DNA from 4 places in the Fictibacillus sp. NPDC058756 genome. Region 1 is predicted to be linked to each of the others. Evidence: riboswitches for the same ligand, from Rfam matches in the RefSeq annotation. Region 1 holds a riboswitch; each other region holds the start of a gene.

The links. Region 1 has a riboswitch for S-adenosylmethionine ahead of metK (methionine adenosyltransferase). Riboswitches for the same ligand answer to the same signal wherever they lie in the genome.
Region 2: another riboswitch for S-adenosylmethionine. It lies ahead of ACFW35_RS08800 (bifunctional homocysteine S-methyltransferase/methylenetetrahydrofolate reductase); the one in region 1 lies ahead of metK (methionine adenosyltransferase).
Region 3: another riboswitch for S-adenosylmethionine. It lies ahead of mtnK (S-methyl-5-thioribose kinase); the one in region 1 lies ahead of metK (methionine adenosyltransferase).
Region 4: another riboswitch for S-adenosylmethionine. It lies ahead of sfnG (dimethylsulfone monooxygenase SfnG); the one in region 1 lies ahead of metK (methionine adenosyltransferase).

The regions. Positions count from the first base shown of each region.
Region 1 is NZ_JBHYPU010000001.1:1,033,592-1,039,082, reverse strand. It holds gene ACFW35_RS05210 (UDP-glucose dehydrogenase family protein) at 1-1,175, shown strand, start outside; gene metK (methionine adenosyltransferase) at 1,369-2,574, opposite strand; SAM riboswitch class I at 2,736-2,867, opposite strand; gene pckA (phosphoenolpyruvate carboxykinase (ATP)) at 3,129-4,712, shown strand; gene ACFW35_RS05195 (MFS transporter) at 4,849-5,491, shown strand, end outside.
Region 2 is NZ_JBHYPU010000001.1:1,739,139-1,744,629, forward strand. It holds gene cobA (uroporphyrinogen-III C-methyltransferase) at 1-747, shown strand, start outside; gene ACFW35_RS08790 (sirohydrochlorin chelatase) at 748-1,500, shown strand; gene ACFW35_RS08795 (precorrin-2 dehydrogenase/sirohydrochlorin ferrochelatase family protein) at 1,516-2,139, shown strand; SAM riboswitch class I at 2,155-2,268, shown strand; gene ACFW35_RS08800 (bifunctional homocysteine S-methyltransferase/methylenetetrahydrofolate reductase) at 2,330-4,180, shown strand; gene metH (methionine synthase) at 4,173-5,491, shown strand, end outside.
Region 3 is NZ_JBHYPU010000001.1:2,330,097-2,335,587, forward strand. It holds gene ACFW35_RS11745 (pyridoxal phosphate-dependent aminotransferase) at 1-417, opposite strand, end outside; gene ACFW35_RS11750 (carbon-nitrogen family hydrolase) at 524-1,306, shown strand; SAM riboswitch class I at 1,511-1,682, shown strand; gene mtnK (S-methyl-5-thioribose kinase) at 1,770-2,987, shown strand; gene mtnA (S-methyl-5-thioribose-1-phosphate isomerase) at 2,991-4,046, shown strand; gene ACFW35_RS11765 (EAL domain-containing protein) at 4,071-5,491, opposite strand, start outside.
Region 4 is NZ_JBHYPU010000001.1:2,933,731-2,939,221, forward strand. It holds gene ACFW35_RS15070 (aspartate aminotransferase family protein) at 1-700, opposite strand, end outside; gene sfnG (dimethylsulfone monooxygenase SfnG) at 1,200-2,288, opposite strand; SAM riboswitch class I at 2,525-2,637, opposite strand; gene ACFW35_RS15080 (DUF421 domain-containing protein) at 2,783-3,484, shown strand; gene ACFW35_RS15085 (alpha/beta fold hydrolase) at 3,492-4,301, opposite strand; gene ACFW35_RS15090 (type 1 glutamine amidotransferase domain-containing protein) at 4,558-5,220, opposite strand.

The sequences.
Region 1 (5,491 bases):
AGCCTTTGCTTCACCAGAATTTCAACAGATTATCTTTTACTCATGATGTCCATAAAGTTATTTCTGAATGTGATATTATTTTCATCTGCACCGGCACCCCTCAGGACGAAAATGGCAAAGCCGACTTATCACAGGTGGAGTCTGCTGTAAACGAGATAGCCAGGCATAGTTTATCAGATAAGATTATTGTAATTAAAAGTACTGTTCCCCCTGGTACAACTGAAAAAATGGAGCAGATAGCAAATAAACAAACCAGTGATTCAAACTTTTCTTTTGCCCACAACCCTGAATTTCTCAGGCAAGGAAAAGCAGTATATGATTTTATGAACCCTTCAAGAATTATAATTGGAGCATCAGACAAAAAAGTACAAGAAATATTGAAAAGTTTATACAGTGCTTGGGATGCGCCGATTTTGCAAACAGATGCAAGAAGTGCAGAACTGCTTAAATATGCTGCAAATTCCTTTTTGGCGATGAAAATTTCATACATTAATATGATCTCACAGCTAAGTGATCAATTAGGAACAAACATTGATGATATAGCGTCCGGAATTGGGTTAGATCCAAGGATCGGCAGTGACTTTTTAAAAGCCGGAATTGGTTTTGGCGGCTCATGTTTTCCAAAAGATTTAAAAGCAATTGAAAATGCGGCAGCAGACATTGGTGTTGAACTGCCTTTTATCGGTCAGACACTCGATATTAATGAAAAACAAGGTGAGCTCTTTTTCGAAAAAATAAAGGCTTACGGGAAAGATTTAAAAAATAAGAAAATAACACTCCTTGGACTTTCATTTAAACCAAATACAGATGATATACGCTCTGCCCCATCCATTGTTTTATCAGAAAAACTGGTGAATGAGGGAGCTCGAGTCACTGCATTCGATCCACTCGTGAGAGATTTCCCCGTCGAAGGTGTGCACATTGCTCATTCTTTTGAATCAGCCATAACTGATTCAGAAATTACAGTTATCGTTACTGAATGGGATGATTTTAAAAAACTTTTGCTGGTTGAAAATATTAGGAGAATGAAGCAGCAGCCTGTTATTTTTGATGGGAGAAACATGTTTACTCTTGAAGAGGTCAAAAGTGCTGCTGAACAGTATCCTCTAAATTATGAGTCAATTGGAAGACCTCAAGTTAGCAGTTTAGGTGTTAAAAATCAGATATTTGTATAAAAGGATGCCTGCCATTTAAAAATGGCAGGCTTTTTAATATTATTGTGTTTGAGATGCTGAGTGAAAATCTGATAATCGCACGTTAATTTATTAAATCACACGTTATTTAAAAGATACGAAATTTTCGACAAAGCGCTATATTCATCAAAACAAAAACAGACTCCCATTTATCAGGAGTCTGTTGTTTAACTAATTAAATATTTGCTTGTTTCTTAAGTTCTTCTGCCTTGTCAGTTTTCTCCCATGGAAGGTCGATATCTGTACGGCCAAAGTGACCATATGCAGCAGTTTGCTTGTAGATTGGACGGCGAAGATCAAGCATCTTGATGATTCCAGCCGGACGAAGATCGAAGTTGTTGCGAACTAATTCTACAAGAACTTCTTCTGATACTTTACCCGTTTCAAAAGTGTTTACAGCAATTGATACTGGCTGAGCCACACCGATCGCATATGCAAGCTGAACTTCAACTTTATCTGCAAGACCTGAAGCTACGATGTTTTTCGCAACATAGCGAGCAGCGTACGCAGCAGAACGGTCAACTTTAGTAGCATCCTTACCAGAGAATGCTCCGCCGCCATGACGTGCATAACCACCGTAAGTATCAACGATGATTTTACGTCCAGTTAGACCAGCATCACCTTGTGGTCCGCCGATAACGAAACGGCCTGTAGGGTTGATGAAGTATTTTGTGTTCTCATCAATTAACTCAGCAGGAACAACTGGCTTGATTACTTTTTCTTTAATATCTTTTTGAATTTCTTCAAGTGTGTTCTCTGGGTGGTGCTGAGTAGAAATAACGATTGTATCGATACGTACTGGCTTATCGTTCTCATCATATTCAACTGTTACTTGAGTTTTTCCATCTGGACGCAAGTAAGGAATTTCTTCAGACTTACGTACTTCAGTAAGACGGCGAGATAATTTGTGTGCTAATGAAATCGGAAGAGGCATAAGCTCTTCTGTTTCGTTACAAGCAAATCCGAACATTAGACCTTGGTCACCTGCACCGATTGCTTCAATCTCAGCATCTGTCATAGAGCCTTCTCTTGCTTCTAGCGCTTGGTCTACACCCATTGCGATATCAGCAGATTGCTCATCGATAGAAGTCAGTACTGCACAAGTTTCAGAATCGAAACCGTATTTTGCACGGTCATATCCGATTTCTTTAATTGTTTCACGTACAACTTTTGGGATATCTACATAAGTAGAAGTTGTGATCTCACCAGCAACAAGTACAAGACCTGTTGTAACAGATGTTTCACATGCTACACGTGCATTAGCATCATTAGCTAAGATTTCATCTAGAATTGCATCTGAAATCTGGTCACAAATCTTATCCGGATGACCTTCTGTTACAGACTCAGATGTAAATAAACGACGACTAACTTTTTTGGACAAATTAATATCCTCCCTTAATTGCTTTCAGTATGATACGGTACTTTATTCTTATCTATTTTGCATTGTTTATGTTCTTACCTTGAAAAAGGCATAAAAAAAGCCCTTCCCTGTTTCACATATCATTCACGAGGGAAAAGGTTTAAAATAAAAATGCCTTCATCCTCTTATTGTCCAAGGTTATTTTCACCTTGCAGGTTAGCACCTTTTCATTTTAAGCAGATCCATTAATCTCCGCTTTCATGTCGGTTGCTGGGTTTCATAGGGCCTGTCCCTCCACCTACTCAGAATAAGAGTAGCCGTTCTCGAAATATAATAGCGCAATGACCTCATGATGTCAATAGAAATCCCTTTAATATCAATAGGAAGAAGCTGAATTTTGTATTTTTTTGATATCGCTTTCAATATGATGGAGATTCCTGGTGTATTTAAGCCTTTTTTTTTGGATTAAGAACTTTTCTGATGCGCTTTCATAAAATAGTATACATTATTTAAATTAATGTGTTATACTAATTTTCGAATATATCACTCTAGGATAAAGGATGGTACTGTCTGATATGAATACTTTGGAATTTACGACAACCTTAAATGAACTTGTGACCCGTGAAACAACTCACCAGAACTTGCCTGTTCCGGTTTTAGTAGAGAAATCATTAACAAGAAAAGAAGGCATTCTTACTTCTACAGGTGCACTTCGAGCAACCACGGGGAAATACACAGGTCGGTCCCCTGAGGATAAATTTATCGTTGAAGATGCATCAGTAAAAAAATCCATTGACTGGGGCAAAGTAAACAAACCATTTTCACCTGAAAACTTTGATAAATTATATAAAAAAGTACTTCAATACTTAGGCACTAAAGAAGAGTTATTCTTATTTAAGGGGTTCGCTGGGGCAGATCAAGAGTACCGTCTTCCTATTCAAGTTATTAACGAATATGCATGGCACAATTTATTTGCACATCAAATGTTTGTGCGTCCTAATGAAACTGAACTTGCTTCACATGAATCTCAATTCACAGTAGTTTCAGCTCCTGGCTTCCAAGCAAATCCTGCTGAGGATGGAACAAACTCTGAAACGTTTATTATTATTTCTTTTGAGAAACGAATCGTGTTAATCGGTGGTACTGAATACGCTGGGGAGATTAAAAAATCAGTATTCTCTGTTATGAATTACTTGCTTCCTGAAAAAGGAATCCTTTCTATGCACTGTTCAGCTAACGTTGGAAACGAAGCTGATGTAGCTCTTTTCTTCGGCTTATCCGGAACTGGGAAAACAACACTTTCCGCTGATCCTAACCGACGCTTAATCGGTGACGATGAGCACGGATGGGCTAATACTGGTGTATTTAACGTCGAAGGCGGTTGCTATGCAAAGACAATCGATCTTTCCAAAGAAAAAGAGCCGCAGATTTGGAATGCCATCCGTTTTGGAAGTGTATTAGAGAATGTAATGATCGATGATGATTCCCGTATTGCTGACTATAAGGATTCCACATTAACTGAAAATACAAGAGCGGCATATCCTGTTGATGCGATTCCAAACATCATTCAGCCAAGTGTGGCAGGTCACCCAAATACAATTATCTTTTTAACAGCTGATGCCTTCGGAGTATTGCCTCCAATCAGTAAATTAACAAAAGAACAAGCGATGTACCATTTCCTATCTGGATACACAAGCAAGCTTGCTGGAACTGAAAGAGGAGTTACTTCACCGCAAGCAACTTTCTCAACATGCTTTGGTGCTCCATTTCTTCCGTTGCCTGCAACTGTTTATGCAGAAATGCTTGGCAAGAAAATCGATCAGCATAATGTTCAAGTATTCCTTGTTAACACAGGCTGGTCCGGTGGAGAATACGGTGTCGGAAGTCGTATGAATTTATCTTACACTCGTGCTATGGTTCAAGCGGCACTTGAAGGTGAGCTGACATCTGTTGAAACTGTTTTAGATCCTGTATTCGGACTTCACATTCCAACACATTGCCCTGGTGTTCCTGATCAAGTTCTTCAGCCAAAGAAAACATGGGATAATCCGGAACAGTATGATATAAAAGCAAAAGAACTTGCTGCTAAATTTAAGGCTAACTTTGAAAAATTCAAATCCGTTTCTTCTGAAATCACGCAAGCAGGACCACTCGCGTAATCATCTTAAATCAACCCTACCGTTATCCAGCGGGAGGGTTTTTTGTTATTTATTAGAAAAAAAGAGTTGTAAAGTGACATCAGTGTCATTTATAATAACGACATGGATGTCACTTTAAAAACCGGGAGCTGATTACATGGAACAATCGGAAAAATTATTAAAAAACAAACCTTATCAATTTTTGATTTCTGCTCAACTGATTTCCAATCTTGGGGACTGGCTGTCAATTCTTGCTGTGTTCACACTGGTGGGGCTTAAATGGGAAGCAACACCACTACAAGTTTCGTTAATTATCTTGTCTCTTGCCCTCCCAATGACTTTACTGGGACCTGTAGCAGGTGTCTTGGCTGATCGTTGGGAACGCAAATACATTATGATTATTTCTGATACGGCAAGAGGTTTCATTATTTTTGGTCTCGTTTTTGCTAATGAACTTTGGCATGTGTATACTTTATTATTTGGTTTAGGTATTTTTTCGGCTCTCTTTACACCGGCCAAAAACGGAAAGCTAAAAGAAATTGTGCCTGATCACCACATGCAGCAAGCTGCCTCAATCAGTTCCATAATTGAGAGCGGCACGAAAATAATCGGACCTGCAGTAAGCGGTCTTCTTCTTGCACTATGGAGTTTCAAGATCATCTTTATTCTTGATGCAATAACCTTTTTGCTATCCGTTCTTCTCCTGCTTAAGATTCCAGCAAACCCCTCACAAATTCTAAATGAAGAACACGAAGAGAATAAGCTAAAGAAGAACTTTATCAAAGAAATGCTTGATGGCT
Region 2 (5,491 bases), 710 kb from region 1:
CCAGGGTTAATTACTGTAAAAGGCTTGCGGTGCATACAGAAAGCAGACGTGATTTTGTATGACCGATTGGTGAATAAGGAACTTTTAGCTCATGCAAAACCAGAGTGCGATCTTATCTATTGCGGCAAACTGCCAAACTACCATTCCATGAAACAAGAAACAATCAATAGCTTTTTAGTAAAGCACGCTCAAAAAGGCAAAACAGTAACCCGTCTTAAAGGCGGCGACCCATTCGTCTTCGGTAGAGGCGGAGAGGAAGCAGAAACACTTTCAAAAAGCCGTATAGAATTTGAAGTAGTACCAGGTATCACTTCAGGAATTGCAGCTCCTGCATACGCAGGTATACCGGTTACACATCGGAACATCGCTTCAAGTTACGCGATTGTTACTGGTCACAGGAAAAAGGGTGAAGAAGAAGAGTTGAAATGGGACTGTTTAGCAAAAGGGATTGATACTTTAGCGATCTACATGGGTGTAGGTAACCTTCCCTATATCTGTGAAAAGCTGACAAAACACGGTAAAAGCAAAGATACTCCGGTTGCTCTTGTTGAATGGGGATCATTAGAAAATCAGAGAACCGTAACGGGTACATTAGAAACCATTGAAGATATTGTGATTCGTGAAAGAATCGAAAATCCAAGTATGATCGTTGTTGGAGAAGTGGTGCGACTCCGAGAGGAACTTAAGTGGTTTGAACAGCTTAATGAAGAACCAGTTGAGATGACTGCTATTAGCGGAGCACTTTAGATGAAAGCGTTACTTTTTATCTGTCATGGCACAAGACTGCAAAAAGGCCGTAATGAAGCAGAAGAATTCGTAAAGCAATGCATGGCTTCAGTTGATGTTCCAATAAAAGAGATTTGCTTTTTAGAGCTAGCTGAACCTTCCATTTCACAAGGATTTAATGCATGTATACAAAAAGGAGCGACGAGCATCTCTGTTGTACCTGTGTTTTTATTGTCGGCTAACCATGTAAAGATAGACATACCAAAAGAACTTAAATTTTTACAGAGTCAGTATCCTGAAACTGAAGTCATATTTGGCCGCGAATTCGGCGTACATGATGCCATTTCCCACCTGTTGTGGGAAAGGATTACGAAACGGGTTGCTAGTTTAAGTAAGAACTCACACATTTTATTGGTTGGAAGAGGAAGTACAGATCCAGATGTAAAGCTAGATTTAGAGAAAATCGCATCTAACCTTCAACAACATTATGGCATACCAAGTATTCAAGCTTGTTTTCTAACCGGTTCAGCTCCAAGCTTTGAAGAAGTACTATGGAACAGCCAAGATTCATACGATCAAGTAATTGTTGTTCCTTATCTATTGTTTTCAGGTCTATTAATAAATGGAATGAAGATTACGACAAAACGATATCTGGAACATTCACAAAAAGAAGTGATCCTGTGCGAGACGCTAGGCTATCACCCCATTTTAAAAGAAGTATTACTGACTCGGATAAAAGAGACACTTCGAACAAAAGAATTTGCAATATTTTAAAAAGTGAGGTATATTATGTACCCTATACACGTAGACCTATGCGGTAAAAAAGTTGTTGTAGCAGGAGGCGGTCCTGTAGCTTACCGGAAAATAAGAGATCTACTGAAAGAAAAAGCAATAATAACTGTCATTAGTATTGATGCAGTTAAAGAGATTCAGGAATTACATGAACAAAAAAGTCTCACTTGGATTTCTAGAGAGGTTAAGAGTAAAGATTTCGAGAAAGCCTTTCTTATCGTCGCAGCGACTAATTCAAACGAAGTGAATGCTGAGATTGCTATTAATGTGAATGAGAGCCAGCTGATTAATGTAGCTGACCAGCCGAAATTAGGCAATTTTATCATTCCAAGCGTTGTGAAAAGAGGAAAGCTTGTACTCTCAGTTTCAACCTCTGGGGCTAGTCCCAGCTTGTCCATCTCAATAAAAAAAGAACTTCAGCAAAAGTACAGTAAAGACTATGAATCTTACTTGGAGTTTTTATTTGAATGTAGAAACATCATTAAGAATGAATTTCCGAAAATAAAAAGGAAAGCTTTAATGGCGGAACTCACAGATCCCGTTTTTTTACATGATGTGAACAAACGTTACGGATATAAAAAGACATTAACGAACGAAAAAGTTCGTAACCTAGTAAAGTAACCAAAACGAATAATACCCTTATCAAGAGAGGTTGAGGGAGCGGCCCTATGAAACCTCAGCAACCAGCAGCGTAAAGCTGAAAAGGTGCTAATTCCTGCGAGTCCACATATGGACTTGTAAAGATAAGAAGACCAAACGCTGAAAAAGTCTTCTTTATAGAAGGCTTTTTATTTTATTTAAGGAGGCTTACATGAGCTTAGTAACGGATTTAAAACAAAACAAGATACTGATCGGCGATGGTGCTATGGGTACGCTTCTGTATTCGTACGGCTCGGACTTTTGTTACGAAGAATTAAATCTTTCGCAACCGGAACAAATCTATAATATTCACCGGGCTTATCTGAATGCCGGCGCTGATATCATTCAAACAAATACGTATGCAGCCAACTATTCAAAGCTAGAACGGTATGGCCTCCAAGATCAAGTAAAAGAAATCAACAAGGCAGCTGTTCAAATTGCGAGAAGAGCTGCCAAAAACGAATATGTCGTAGGAACCATAGGTGGAATCCGCGGCATTAAACCAAACAGTATTTCGCTTGATGAAATTAAACGCAGTTTTCGTGAACAGCTCTATTGTTTACTCATGGAAAACGTAGACGGTATACAGCTGGAAACGTATTACGATCTGCAAGAACTCGAAACCGTATTAGAGATTGCTAGAAAAGAAACGTCTCTTCCAATCATTGCTCAAGTTTCCCTTCAGGAAATAGGCTTTCTGCAAGACCGAACTCCAATTTCAGAAGCTCTGTTGCGTCTAGAGGAAATCGGTGCAAATGTAGTGGGATTAAACTGCCGGTTAGGTCCTTATCACATGCTGAAGACACTGGAGGAAGTACCGATTCCTAAACAAGCATTTTTGTCTGCGTTTCCGAATGCCTCACTGCCTTCCTATTCAGATGGGAAGTTCCAATATGAGAGTGATGCTGATTATTTTAAAGAATGTGCTCATTTGTTCAGACAGCAAGGTGTCAGTGTTATTGGAGGCTGCTGTGGTACAACACCTGAACACATACGTGCTTTCTCAACCGAGCTTAAAAACCTGCAGCCTGTGAAAGAGAAAGAAGTAAAACAAAGAAAAAGAGATATTGTAATTCAGTCAGCATCAAAGTCTAAATATGTTCCGCTTTGTGAAGAAGTAAAGAAGAAACAATCCATCATTGTTGAATTGGACCCGCCTCGCAAACTTGATACGTCTCGATTTATGGAGGGTGCGAAGGCTTTAAAAGAAGCGGGAATCGATGCTCTTACAATGGCTGATAATTCTCTTGCGTCACCACGTATATGCAATTCTGCATTAGGATCGATTGTTCAGTCAGAATTAAACATTCGGCCGCTCGTTCATATTACGTGCCGCGACCGAAACTTAATCGGACTTCAATCACACTTAATGGGGCTTCATACACACGGAATCCGTGAAATATTAGCTGTAACTGGAGATCCAGCAAGTGTCGGTGATTTTCCTGGTGCATCATCTGTATATGATGTTACTTCATTCGAACTGATCAAACTCATTAAGCAGTTTAATCAAGGATTATCGTTATCAGGAAAAGAACTTGGAGAAAAAACTTCCTTTAGTGTAGGAGCAGCTTTTAATCCAAACATCAGGTTAATTGATAAAGCTGTGAAACGTTTAGAAAAGAAGATTGAATATGGTGCGGACTATTTTATTAGTCAGCCTGTGTTTTCAGAGGAAAAGCTAATTGAAACATATGAAGCCACCAAACACATTGATAAACCGATCTATATAGGAATAATGCCATTAACAAGTTCACAAAATGCTGAATTTCTTCATCATGAAGTGCCAGGAATAAAATTATCTGACTCTGTACGTGAACAAATGGGGAAATATAAAGAAAACCCTAAACAATCAATTGTTGAAGGTTTAAATATAGCAAAATCACTTTTGGATACAGCTATGGATCTTTTTAATGGCATTTATCTCATCACTCCATTTATGCGTTACGAACTAACTGTTGAATTAGCCGAATATGCACGAACGAATCATCCATCCCTTTTAGCAAGGAGGTGGCAGAATGCCTAAGACATCAATAGAAGATCAGCTGAAAAAGAGAATATTAATTATGGATGGCGCAATGGGGACGATGCTTCAAGAAGCAAAGCTCACAGCAGAAGATTTTGGCAGCGAGGAATTTGACGGGTGTAATGAATATTTAAATGTTACAGCACCAGAAGTTATTGAATCCATTCATATAACGTATCTGCAAGCTGGCGCAGATATCATTGAAACGAATACCTTTGGGGGAACTAATCTTGTTTTAGACGAGTATGATCTTGGCGTACGAGCTTATGAGATTAATAGGTTAGGTGCGGAAATTGCGAGAAGAGCAGCTGATGCAGTATCTTCCGAAAAATGGCCGCGTTTTGTTGCCGGTTCAATGGGGCCAACTACGAAAACATTAAGCGTTACTGGCGGTACGACATTTGATGCGTTAAGGGAAGCTTACGCAGAGCAAGCAAGAGGACTGATCGACGGCGGTGCAGATCTGCTCCTTTTAGAAACAAGCCAGGATATGCTTAATGTAAAAGCGGGTTTTTTAGGAATCGAACAAGCGATTGAGCAAACAGGAAAACGAGTTCCCCTCATGGTATCAGGAACCATTGAACCGATGGGAACAACATTAGCTGGTCAATCGATTGAAGCGTTCTATATTTCATTAAAACACATGAATCCGTTAGCAGTTGGCTTAAACTGTGCGACTGGACCTGAATTCATGCAAGACCATATTCGCTCGCTTTCTAATTTATCAACAACTGCAGTCAGCTGCTACCCGAATGCAGGGCTGCCGGATGAAGAAGGAAATTATCATGAGACTCCTGAAACGTTAGCAGCTAAATTATTGGGATTCGCAGAAAAAGGCTGGCTTAATATTGTTGGAGGCTGCTGCGGAACAACGCCTAAACATATAGAAGCATTAGCACAAGTAATGAAGAACTATTCACCACGATCGATTCAAACGAATGAAACCCATATGGTCTCAGGAATTGAACCTTTCATTTATGATGACCCAACTTTACGGCCGATCATGGTCGGTGAGCGCACGAATGTAATTGGCTCAAGAAAGTTTAAGAGGCTTATTGCAGAGAAGAAATTCGAGGAAGCTGCTGAAATCGCAAGAGCTCAAGTGAAAGGCGGCGCACATGTACTAGATGTCTGCTTAGCAGATCCAGACAGAGATGAAAAATGTGACATGGAAGAGTTCATGAAGGAAGCTGTTAAGAAAGTAAAGATTCCTTTTGTAATCGACTCAACTGATGAAGATGTAATCGAGCTAGCTTTAAAATATTCACAGGGTAAAGCGATCATCAATTCTATTAACCTTGAAGACGGAGA
Region 3 (5,491 bases), 1.3 Mb from region 1:
AGCCATTGCGATTCCTGACCAGTAATCAGGATATCCGGGATCTGGAACAAGAGCAATATTTCCAGAATTTAAATAGCACTGAGATAACTCTACTAAACCCGTTTTACCTCCGAACAATACTGCTACTTCTTTTTCCGGATCCAGCGTAACTCCGTATTCTCTTTTATAAAAATCGGCTGCAGCCTGCTTTAAAAAGGAATGTCCGCGAAACGGCGAGTATTTGTGATATGCAGGATTGTCTGCCCCTTCTTTTAACGCATCAACAATATGATTTGGAGTGGGCTGATCCGGGTTCCCTTGTCCAAGATTAATAACATCATAGCCTTGATCCACATAATGTGATACTTTTTTTACAAGTTTAGCGAAAAATTGTTCCGGCAGTTTCCCCATGACCTCTGCCTGTTCAAAACGTTTCAAACGATCACTTCCAGTCTTATTTGAATGTTCTTGAAATTCTAATCAGTTATGTTATACGCTTAAGGAAATTCTGTAAAGACTTTTTTTGGCAGATAGGAGTGTTTTTGTGAAAATTGCATGTATACAAGTCGATGTCCAATTTGGAAATCCTGGAAAAAACATGGAACACATTGAGAAAAAAATTCGTGAGGCAGTTCGTCATCACAAGCCCGACACCATAGTGCTTCCTGAACTTTGGGATACAGGGTATGACCTGACGCGCCTTGACGAGATCAGTGATGAAAATGGGGAAAAAGCAAAAAAATGGCTCAGTTCCCTTGCTAAAGAGTTCGAAATTAATATCGTTGGCGGATCTGTGGCGTTTCGGAAAGGTAATGACGTTTATAATACAATGCTAAGCTTTGACAGAAAAGGTTCGCATATCGGAACGTATTCCAAGGCACACCTTATTACGCTTATGGAAGAAGAAAAATATATTGCTCCTGGCAAAGAAAACGGTATTTTCACTGTTGATGGGATATTGTCTTCAGCTGCGATCTGCTATGATATCCGTTTTCCTGAATGGATACGCATGCCTTTTATAAAAGGGGCAAAAATTTTATTTGTTCCTGCTCAATGGCCAATCCAGCGACAGACTCACTGGCGTGCTCTTTTGATTGCCAGGGCTATTGAAAATCAGTGTTATGTTGTAGCTTGCAATCGTGTTGGAAGCGATCCGAAAAATACATTCGCCGGTCAGTCTATGATCATCGATCCTTGGGGCGATATTGTGGCAGAAGCCTCCGTTTCTGAAGAAAAAATTCTTTCTGCTGAGATCTCTCCTGAATTGGTTGATGAAGTTCGGGCGAAGGTTCCTGTTTTTAATGACCGCCGTGTAGATCTTTACTAAGTGAAACCCCACTAGTGCAAGCGCAGGGGATGCTAACCGCACGCCCCGCGGAAAGCGAGCACCTGGAGTGGAAATCAACACTTTCAATAAGCTTTACGAGAACAGCTACCAAAAAAAAGTTTGACAAATCGTTTCCAAACATTGTAGTATAACGATTATGAATTGCGCGAATATTATTTCGCTTTAACGAACTGAATAATTGGTCTCTTATCAAGAGCAGGTGGAGGGAATGGCCCGATGAAACCCAGCAACCGACCGTAATACCATTGTGAAATGGGGCGCCCGCAAGATATGGGGAGCCGCTGAATTTTTAAGGAAATCAGCGTATGGCACGGTGCTAATTCCAGCAAAACTAATCGTTTTGCTAAGATAAGAGGTGCGGGACAACTGTCTTTCCGGGCCTCTTTTCTAATATGAAAAGAGGCTCTTTTATTTTTTAAAAACATTCCGGGGGGAACATAAAATGACCGCAAAAGTAAAATCAGCATATGAACCATTAAACGAACTGACTGTACTCGATGTAATTAAACCATTGAACTTTTTTGATACAGCCTCTCTAAACGAGCTCGTTGTTCAAGAGATTGGTGATGGCAACTTAAATCTTGTTTTCCGTTTACAAGATCCTGATTCCGAACAAGCACTGATCGTGAAGCAGGCTCTTCCTTATGCAAAAGTAGTTGGAGAAAGCTGGCCGCTTACTTTAGACCGAGCCAGAATTGAAAGTGATGCTTTATTGCAAGAGGCTGAGTCCGTTCCGCACCTCGTACCAAAAGTTTATTACTCCGATCCACACTTAGCCGTAACAGTGATGGAGGATCTTTCAGACCATGTCATATTGCGCAAAGGTTTGATTGAAGGAAATATGTATCCTCTTCTAGCAAAAGACATCGGAACATTCGCAGCAAATACAGCTTTTTATTCCAGTGATTTTTATCTCCACCCTTTCGATAAAAAAGAACAGGTAAAGCGTTTTTCCAACCCTGAACTTTGCAAGATTACAGAGGACTTAGTATTTACAGATCCATTTTTTGACCATGACACTAACGAGTTTCCTGCTGAACTGAGAAGTGGTGCAGAAAAAATTTGGGCAGATCAAGAATTGCTTCGTGAAGTCGCTCAACTCAGATTTTCTTTTTTAACTAGAGCTGAGATTTTGCTGCATGGCGACCTTCATACAGGAAGTATTTTTGTAAAAGAAGACTCGACAAAAGTGATTGATCCGGAATTTGCTTTCTATGGTCCAGCTGGTTTTGATCTTGCACACTTTTTTGCGAATCTGACACTGAATCATCTTTCACAAAACGCACATGCAAAAGAACCGTTCCATCGGGAAAATGTACAGTCCTTCCTGCTGCAAACGATCGAGAAAACATGGGAGACATACACGAATACTTTTACAGAACTATGGCGCGAAAAAGCATCAGATCCTTTTGCTAAAACAGAAGGCGTTCTTGAAAATTTCCTTCAGCACACCTTTCAGGAAACAATCGGGTTTGCTGGCTGTGAAGTAATACGAAGAACGATCGGTCTTGCACATGTTGCTGACCTTGATTCCATTGAACAAAAAGATATAGAACTTTTTTATAAGAAAAAAGCGCTTGAACTAGGAAGCTATCTCATAAAAAACCAAAGAAAATTTAAGAGTATCACTCAACTAACTGACTGGATTAGAGGTGCATAAACAATGAACGTAGCTGAAAAATGGGTCCCTTCTGTTCGATATCGCAGGGATCATCTTCTTATCTTAGATCAGCAGCAGCTTCCGCATCACACTGTATACTTGAATGTAACAAATATCGAACATGTGTGGGATGCTATTTCAAAACTAAAGGTGCGGGGTGCACCTGCAATCGGCATCGCGGCCGCTTTTGGCCTTGTGCTTTGGAGCAACAGCGAGAAGGATAACAACTTTGAATCCTTTTTATCAAAGCTGCAAGTTCAGCGAGATTACCTTGCCTCCTCCCGCCCGACAGCTGTTAACTTATTTTGGGCACTTGACCGGGTAGTTCGCGCGGCGCAAAAGGCCGTTTCGGTAGAAGATGGTAAAGAAAAGATTGAGCAAGAAGCGATCAACATTCAGACAGAAGATGAAAACACATGCCGCAAGATTGGCGAATATGCTCTTTCACTTTTACAGGATGGCGATGCAGTAATGACAATCTGTAATGCTGGTGCCATCGCCACGAGTAAATACGGCACAGCACTGGCTCCCTTTCACCTTGCAAAAGAAAGAGGATTGAATCTCTCCGTCTACGCAAACGAAACAAGACCTGTCCTCCAAGGGGCTCGTTTAACAGCTTGGGAGCTTCAGGCAAATGATATTGATGTAACGCTCATTACAGACAATATGGCAGCACATACCCTTAAAACAAAAAATATAAAAGCCGTTATCGTGGGCTGTGACCGTGTTGCGGCGAATGGAGATACCGCGAACAAAATCGGAACATTCGGATTAGCTCTTCAGGCAAAAGCGCTGGGCATTCCCTTTTATGTCGCTTGCCCTTTATCTACTCTAGATCTAGGAACAGCAAGCGGTGAAGATATTCCGATCGAGGAGCGTCCTGAAGAAGAAGTCACTCATTTAAACGGTATCCGTATTGCACCTGAAGGCATTAAAGTGTTCAACCCTGCTTTTGACGTAACACCCGCTGAGTATATATCAGCCATCATTACGGAAAAAGGTATTGTGAGCGGTAACTACAAAGATTCTCTTTCTGGGCTTAAGAAGGAAAACAATTAATACAACAAACAGCACACCCCGTGGTCAGGATGTGCTGTTTTTCATTTTATAAAATTCATCTAAAAAAAGTTGTGCTTCATTAGCAGGCATCGGTTTACTGATGATATATCCTTGTGCGGTATGGCAGCCATATTCACGAAGAAGCTTCATCTGTTCGTACGATTCAACACCTTCTGCCACAGTAGTTAACGACAAACCTTCACACATCATAATAATAGCCTTAATGATGGCGGCATCACTCGTATTGAAAAAGTCATCACTCAAGTGGCGGATAAAGCTTTGATCGATTTTAAGCGAATCAACAGGAAAATCTTTTAAGTAGCTAAGTGAACTATAGCCTGTGCCAAAATCATCAATCGATAGTTTAACACCTAGTTCTCTTAATTCCTGCATAATACTTATACTGTATTGCACATTATGAATCATCGTGCTTTCGGTTAACTCCAAATGCAGACACTCAGCAGGTATACCTGACGTTTGCAGCGCCTCTTTTACTTCATATACGAATGACAATCTCTGAAACTGCCTTCCTGAAACATTAACAGATATAGAAAGATGGTGTGCACCTTCATCGTGCCAGTGTCTCAGCTGTTTACAAGATTCAAAGAGAACAAATCTTCCAATGTCATCTATCAGGCCAATTTCTTCTGCAAGAGGAACAAACTGCATCGGTGATACAAGGCCAAGTTCCGGGTGATTCCAGCGTACAAGTGCTTCGAAACCTGTGATTCTTTCCGTCTTCATGCAAAGCTGCGGCTGAAAGTAAGGCTGAAGCTCTCCTTTTTGAATTGCCTTTCTTAAATAGCCTTCGAGCTTAAGGCGTTCAAGTGTAAATGCGTTCATTTCGCCAGTGAAAAACTCACGTTTGCCGCGTCCTTTTTCTTTTGCCTTATGAAGAGCAATGTCAGCATTTTTTATCAATACATCTGCATCCATACTATCATCTGGATAGATGCTTATTCCGATCGATGCACTTACGGTATATTCCTGTCCGTCTAAATAGATCGGCATCTTTAGTGCTTCTGCAATTCTGTTTGCTGTGTTTATCACTTCTCCCGGCTTTTCAAGTGTTGGCAGGATCAGCGTGAACACATCTCCGGCAAAACGGCATAAAAGGTCATCTCCTTTTATCGTCTGTCTGAGCTGCTTGCTAACATGCTTTAATACGACATCGCCGATATGGTGACCTAGACTTTCATTTATAATTTTAAAATGGTCAATATCTATAAACATGACAGCTAGTTTATTCTTGGTATGGTGGTTCTCATCCACAAATTCACGAAGCCGTTTCTCGAATTGACTGCGGTTCGGCAAGCCCGTAAGTGAGTCATGAAAAGCAAGTCTTTCAATCTTTTCTTCTGCATTTTTCTGCCATGTTATGTTTTTGCTTATTCCGTAAACGCCAACAACTGCCTTGTTCACAACTATCGGTATGTTTGTAATGC
Region 4 (5,491 bases), 1.9 Mb from region 1:
CAGGAATAGATCCGCCTTCCCCTTGAACAACTTCTAAAATCATAGCTGCTGGAGGAAGAATTCCGCATTCCGGATCATATAAAAGGTTTTCGATATATTTTGCGCTGATTTTCGCTGTATCTTCTCCACCCATTCCAAACGGACAGCGATATTCATACGGATATGGCATAAAGTGAACATCTGGCATTAAACCTTGAACATTCTGCTTAGGTCCTAAGTTTCCGGAAAGAGCCATCGTTCCGTGTGTTGCTCCGTGATACCCCCCTTGGAAAGATAGAATGCTTCTTCTTCCTGTCGCTGTTTTTACAAGTTTGATTGCAGCTTCGATCGCATCTCCGCCAGTTGGTCCGCAAAATTGAATCTTTGCACGCTTCGCGAATTCTTCTGGTAAACTATCAAACACTTCACTCACGAATTCTTCTTTTACTGGTGTCGTTAAATCCAGTGTATGTAATGGGCGCTTGTTATGAAGCACTTTTTCAATCGCATCGATTACGACCGGATGATTATGGCCAAGTGCCAGCGTCCCTGCTCCTGCCAGACAATCTATGAATTTTCTTCCGTCTGCATCTTTTACATAGATTCCTTCAGCTTCTTCTATAGCAATCGGGATCCGTCTTGGATAGGACCTCGCGTTCGACTCCCGTTTTTCCTGCTGTTTAAGGTAAAGTTCGTTCATTTCTATTTGTAGAGTGCTCATGTTTGCTCCTCCTTAAGGTTTAATTGAATTCACGTTACTGAAAATGATTCTCATTATTAATTACATGTACCACTTTAAATGATAATGATTATCATCGTCAATGATAAAAATTTCTCACTTTCTTTCCATATATTTTTAAGGCTGGTAGCGACGATAAGGTCTAAAGTCCCTGTATTTTGATATAAATTAATGAGAATGTACAAGATAAATCTCATTAGCGGTACTTTTAACAGTTTAAGCTGGCAAGTTCTCATCAGAAGTGTTGATTTCACTGCCATCCGCCCTTGTTCTATGCATCACACTTGTATTTGATCTGTATAAAGGCACGTAATAGGATAAATTTGTTTTATCAACGGTAATTTTAAATATATTCAAGGTAAAGATAAGTTTATAGAAATTTCGACATCCCTAACCAAAACTACAACCCCAACGACCTTTACCTAAAATAAAAAAAAGCCGCCACAAACGGCGACTTTTCACATGTTTTTCACTTAAAAAATTAAACAAGCACTCCCTCTTCCTTCAATCGAGCTTCTTTTTCTTTCACAAGCGGTATCACTTTCTCTCCAAAGTCTTTCAAATCATTTTCATAATGTAAAAAGGCGGTCAGAACAAGGTCAACGCCTAGCTGCTTCAACTCTATTATGCGGTCTGCCACTTGTTCAGGTGTTCCGATCAGACCTGTTTTGAATCCATCATTATACTGGACGAGATCCTCGAATGTAGAATTTGTCCACATTCCCTCTTTTTCCTTAGACGATTGCCCTGCTTCTTTTACGGCTTCACCAAATCCTTCAACCGCTTCAACGTCAGCATTTGAAACAATATCACGCAGAACTTGAACAGCCTCTTCTTCTGTATCTCTTACAATCACAAATCCGTTTGCCGCATATTTCAAAGTACGGCCTTCTTTCTCTGCCAAAGCCTTCACTTCTTCAATCTGATTCTTGAATCCTTCTGTCGTGTTTCCGTTCATGAAATACCAATCCGAAACTCTTGCTGCCATCTCTTTTGCAGCCTTTGAGTTACCGCCTTGGAAAATTGGCGGTGTCGGCTTTTGAACAGGTTTCGGTTTCAGCGGAGCGCCATTTATTCTGTAAAAATCACCTTTGAACGTTGTCTCTTCTTCTGTCCAAAAACTTCTTATAACTTTAATAAATTCTTCAGAACGGCGATACCTCTCGTCATGCTCCAGCCAAGGTTCTCCATATCCGGTAAACTCCCCTTTAAACCACCCACTCACGACGTTGATCGCCGCCCGGCCGCCAGAGATATTATCGAGTGTTGCCATCATCTTCGCATATACACCTGGATGCCAAAGCCCCGGATGAACAGCTGAGATAAGATTTATCTTTTTAGTAACACTCGCCAAAGCTGCAGCAAGCGTGGCCGCCTCCAGCTGATATTCAGCACCATAGCTTGCAAAGAAACGCGTCTGAAGAAGTGCAAAATCGAATCCGGAATCCTCTGCGATTTGAGCATAGCGTTTGTTCGCTTCAAATGTCCAATCTGTTTCCTGCGGAAGCTTAGATACAACCAACCCTCCGCTAACGTTCGGTACCCAATACGCAAATTTTAACTCACTCATTTTCTTTTCCTCCTCAAGGTTTATATCCCTTGAATTGGACGACATTTCGCTTCACATGGTAAAATGTTTAAGCGATTCTTAAGCCCTCCTCAAGGGGTGATCATCGCAGCCCGGGGTGAAAGTACTGCCATACTTTCACTCCTTTTTAAAGCTTTACACCTCCTTAAAATAATAAAACCCCTTCACTCAAAGAAAAGAGCGAAGGGGTGGAATAACGAAAAAAAGTACCCGCTTGCTTCTCATCTTCGGAGCTTAAATCTTAAGCTTCCTCTGAAATTGGCACCGTGCACAACTTGTACTGGTTGCCGAGGCTTCATAGGGTCAGTCCCTCCACCTCTCTGGATAAGAAGAAATTCGATTAAGTTTTAATTTAAAATTGATTGTAGCATACCCGCAAGAATAGTCAAACTATTTTTATAATTTATTTCTGGTTAAAAAGTCATTTTTTACGACCATACTAAATGCATCAAGTTTAACGGGGTGCTGCTAGTATGCTGGATTTTTATCAAGCACAAGAGAATTTATTGGCGATCGAATGGATTTTAAGGGCAATCGTTGCCTTCTTCTTTATGCTGTTTGCTGTAAAATTGATGGGCCAGCGATCTTTCTCACAGCTTCGTTTATTGGATTTCATTATGGCTCTTATCTTTGGAAACATCATTGCCCATCCCCTGTCTGACCAGCATCTTGGTCTTAAAGGTTCCCTTATCACAATGTCCGTTCTTGTTATTCTTTATGTGACTACAACCATGACCGGTCTGCATTGGCACCCACTTAGAAAATTAATAGATCCAGCACCTATTCTGTTAGTAAAGAATGGTCAAATATTATATAAAAACTTGAAAAAAGCACGGATTTCAATAGACGTTTTGTTTTCTGAACTGCGAAAACATAGGGTAATAGATATTCAAGAAGTCGCACTCGCTTTGTTTGAATCCAATGGTACCATTACTTCATTTTTACAGCCGCAATACCAAACTGTTATTCAAAAAGATTTAAACTTGCCTCCAAAGCCTTTCGATTATCCTCAGGTTGTTATTAAAGAAGGAAAAATCAATCAACAAGAGCTTTCGGAAACAGGAAAAAATGAGGCATGGCTTTTGGAACAACTTCAAAAACAGAACACAAAATTACCTGATATTCTGCTCGCAACACTCGATCACCATGAACATCTTCATGTGATGTATTACAAATGATAAAATTTTAACCTATGAACTGTGAAAGTTCTTTGTTCACTTTCTCCCACTCTTCCCAAAAAAGTCCGTGCCCGCTGTTATTTAACGGAACAAGCTTCGAATTTGGTATTCCTTTATTCATCGCTAGTGCTAAAGGATAAGGACAAACCTGATCATGAACACCATGCAGAATAAGTGTCGGGACTTGAATTTTACCTAGATCCGCAAAAAGCGATTCATCACGTAATGATCCTAATACAGCTGCAGTCGAATATCCTGCAGCTTCTAAACCTAACTGAAAGAACCAGTCGGAAAAAGGAGCCGTTACATATTTAAAGAAAAAAATATCTCCAAACCCCTGAAGCATTTTAGGCCGGTCTTTATACGTACCAGAGATAAGTGTGTTAACTTCTTCAACAGTCTGACCGAATGGGAAATCTGGACGCTTTGTAAAACTTGGTGCAGCAGCTCCAAGCAAAGCAAGCTTTGAAACACCAAAACCGCCATGTTTAGCCATATACCTAATTGAAATCGCCCCTCCGACTGAGTGCCCAACAAGCGTGAAATCCTTTATCTTTAATGTCTGTACAACTGCAAAGATATCATCTGCTAATGGATCATATGAATAGCCCGAATAAGGTTTATCAGATTTACCGAATCCTCTTAGATCAATTCCGATGCATCTAAAACCCATCGATGGCAGCTGATTAAACTGATACTCAAAAAGCTTATAATTTGCCGGCCATCCATGAATAAAAAGAATCGTTTTTTCACCGCTAGGATTAACATCTTCTACATAAATTCTGACGTTTTCCTCCACACGAATATAGTAGCCCACAAACATTCCCCCACACTTCTAATTTCCTTAATAAAATACTCAACTTTACCCGATAGGTGAATGACACAAATCACCAAAAAATCATTACAGGGTAATAGCTGATTTATCCAGGGTAATTAGGAATTATTTTGTGGTAATCTTTATTAATTCCACACTTACAGATATTTATCGAATTTTCGACAAACAACAGCTAAATGATGCTGTCACTTTCATATAAAAACGACCAGCAAGAGCCGGCCGTTTCGTAAATTGTATGTTATTGTTTATTAAGAACTTCGATCATGCGAAGCGCTACACTTCTGCTGGACTGCGGGTTTTGCCCGGTAACAAGATTTCCGTCTGTCACGGCAAAATCTTCCCATTTTCCAGCTCGCTGAAATTCTGCACCAAGTTCGCGAAGTTTTGTTTCGAGCAAGAATGGCACTTCTTTCGTAAGCTGCATTTCTTCTTCCTCTTCATCGGTAAAGGCTGTAACGGTCTTTCCTTTTACAATAGAAGATCCATCTTTCAGTGTCGCTGTTGTCAGTCCTGCAGGTCCGTGACAAACACTTCCGATTACCTTATTTGTCTGCGCCATCTGGCTTACCACTTCCTTTAGAGCTTCACTTTTCGGAAAGTCAAAGACTGTCCCATGTCCGCCTGGCAAGAAGATTGCGTCATAGCTTACTGCATCATCTGCACTAAGTTCAGCTGTATCTTCCAAGAATGATAATGCCTCTTTATATTGATCTTGTTCGACTCCATCTAAGCTGTTCGGATCTAAAGGAATACTGCCGCCTTTAATGCTTTTGACTGTTATGTCATATCCTTTATCGAGAAATTCGTTATAAGGGACTGCAAACTCTTCAAGCCAAAGGCCTGTTTTATTATTTCCGATATTTTGGTGATTTGTTACGACAATCAATATCCGTTTTGACATGTTAGCACTTCCTTTCAGTCGTCTACGTATATCATTTTTCCCGTTATTCTTTTTTTAAAACTACGGGCATCGCCTGATCTGATCTTTTTTCTTTTTTAATAGGCTATTTTCGCAACCTTTGTTGCTCTTGAAAGGGTTGATTTCCGCTCCAGGATGCTCGCTTTCCACGGGGTGTCCTCCTAGCGCTTTGCTTTGTCAGGAGTCTCACCTGTCCCACTCATCCCGTAGGACAAGGAAGGCTTCGACAGCGTTACATCGCACGAAGAAAATG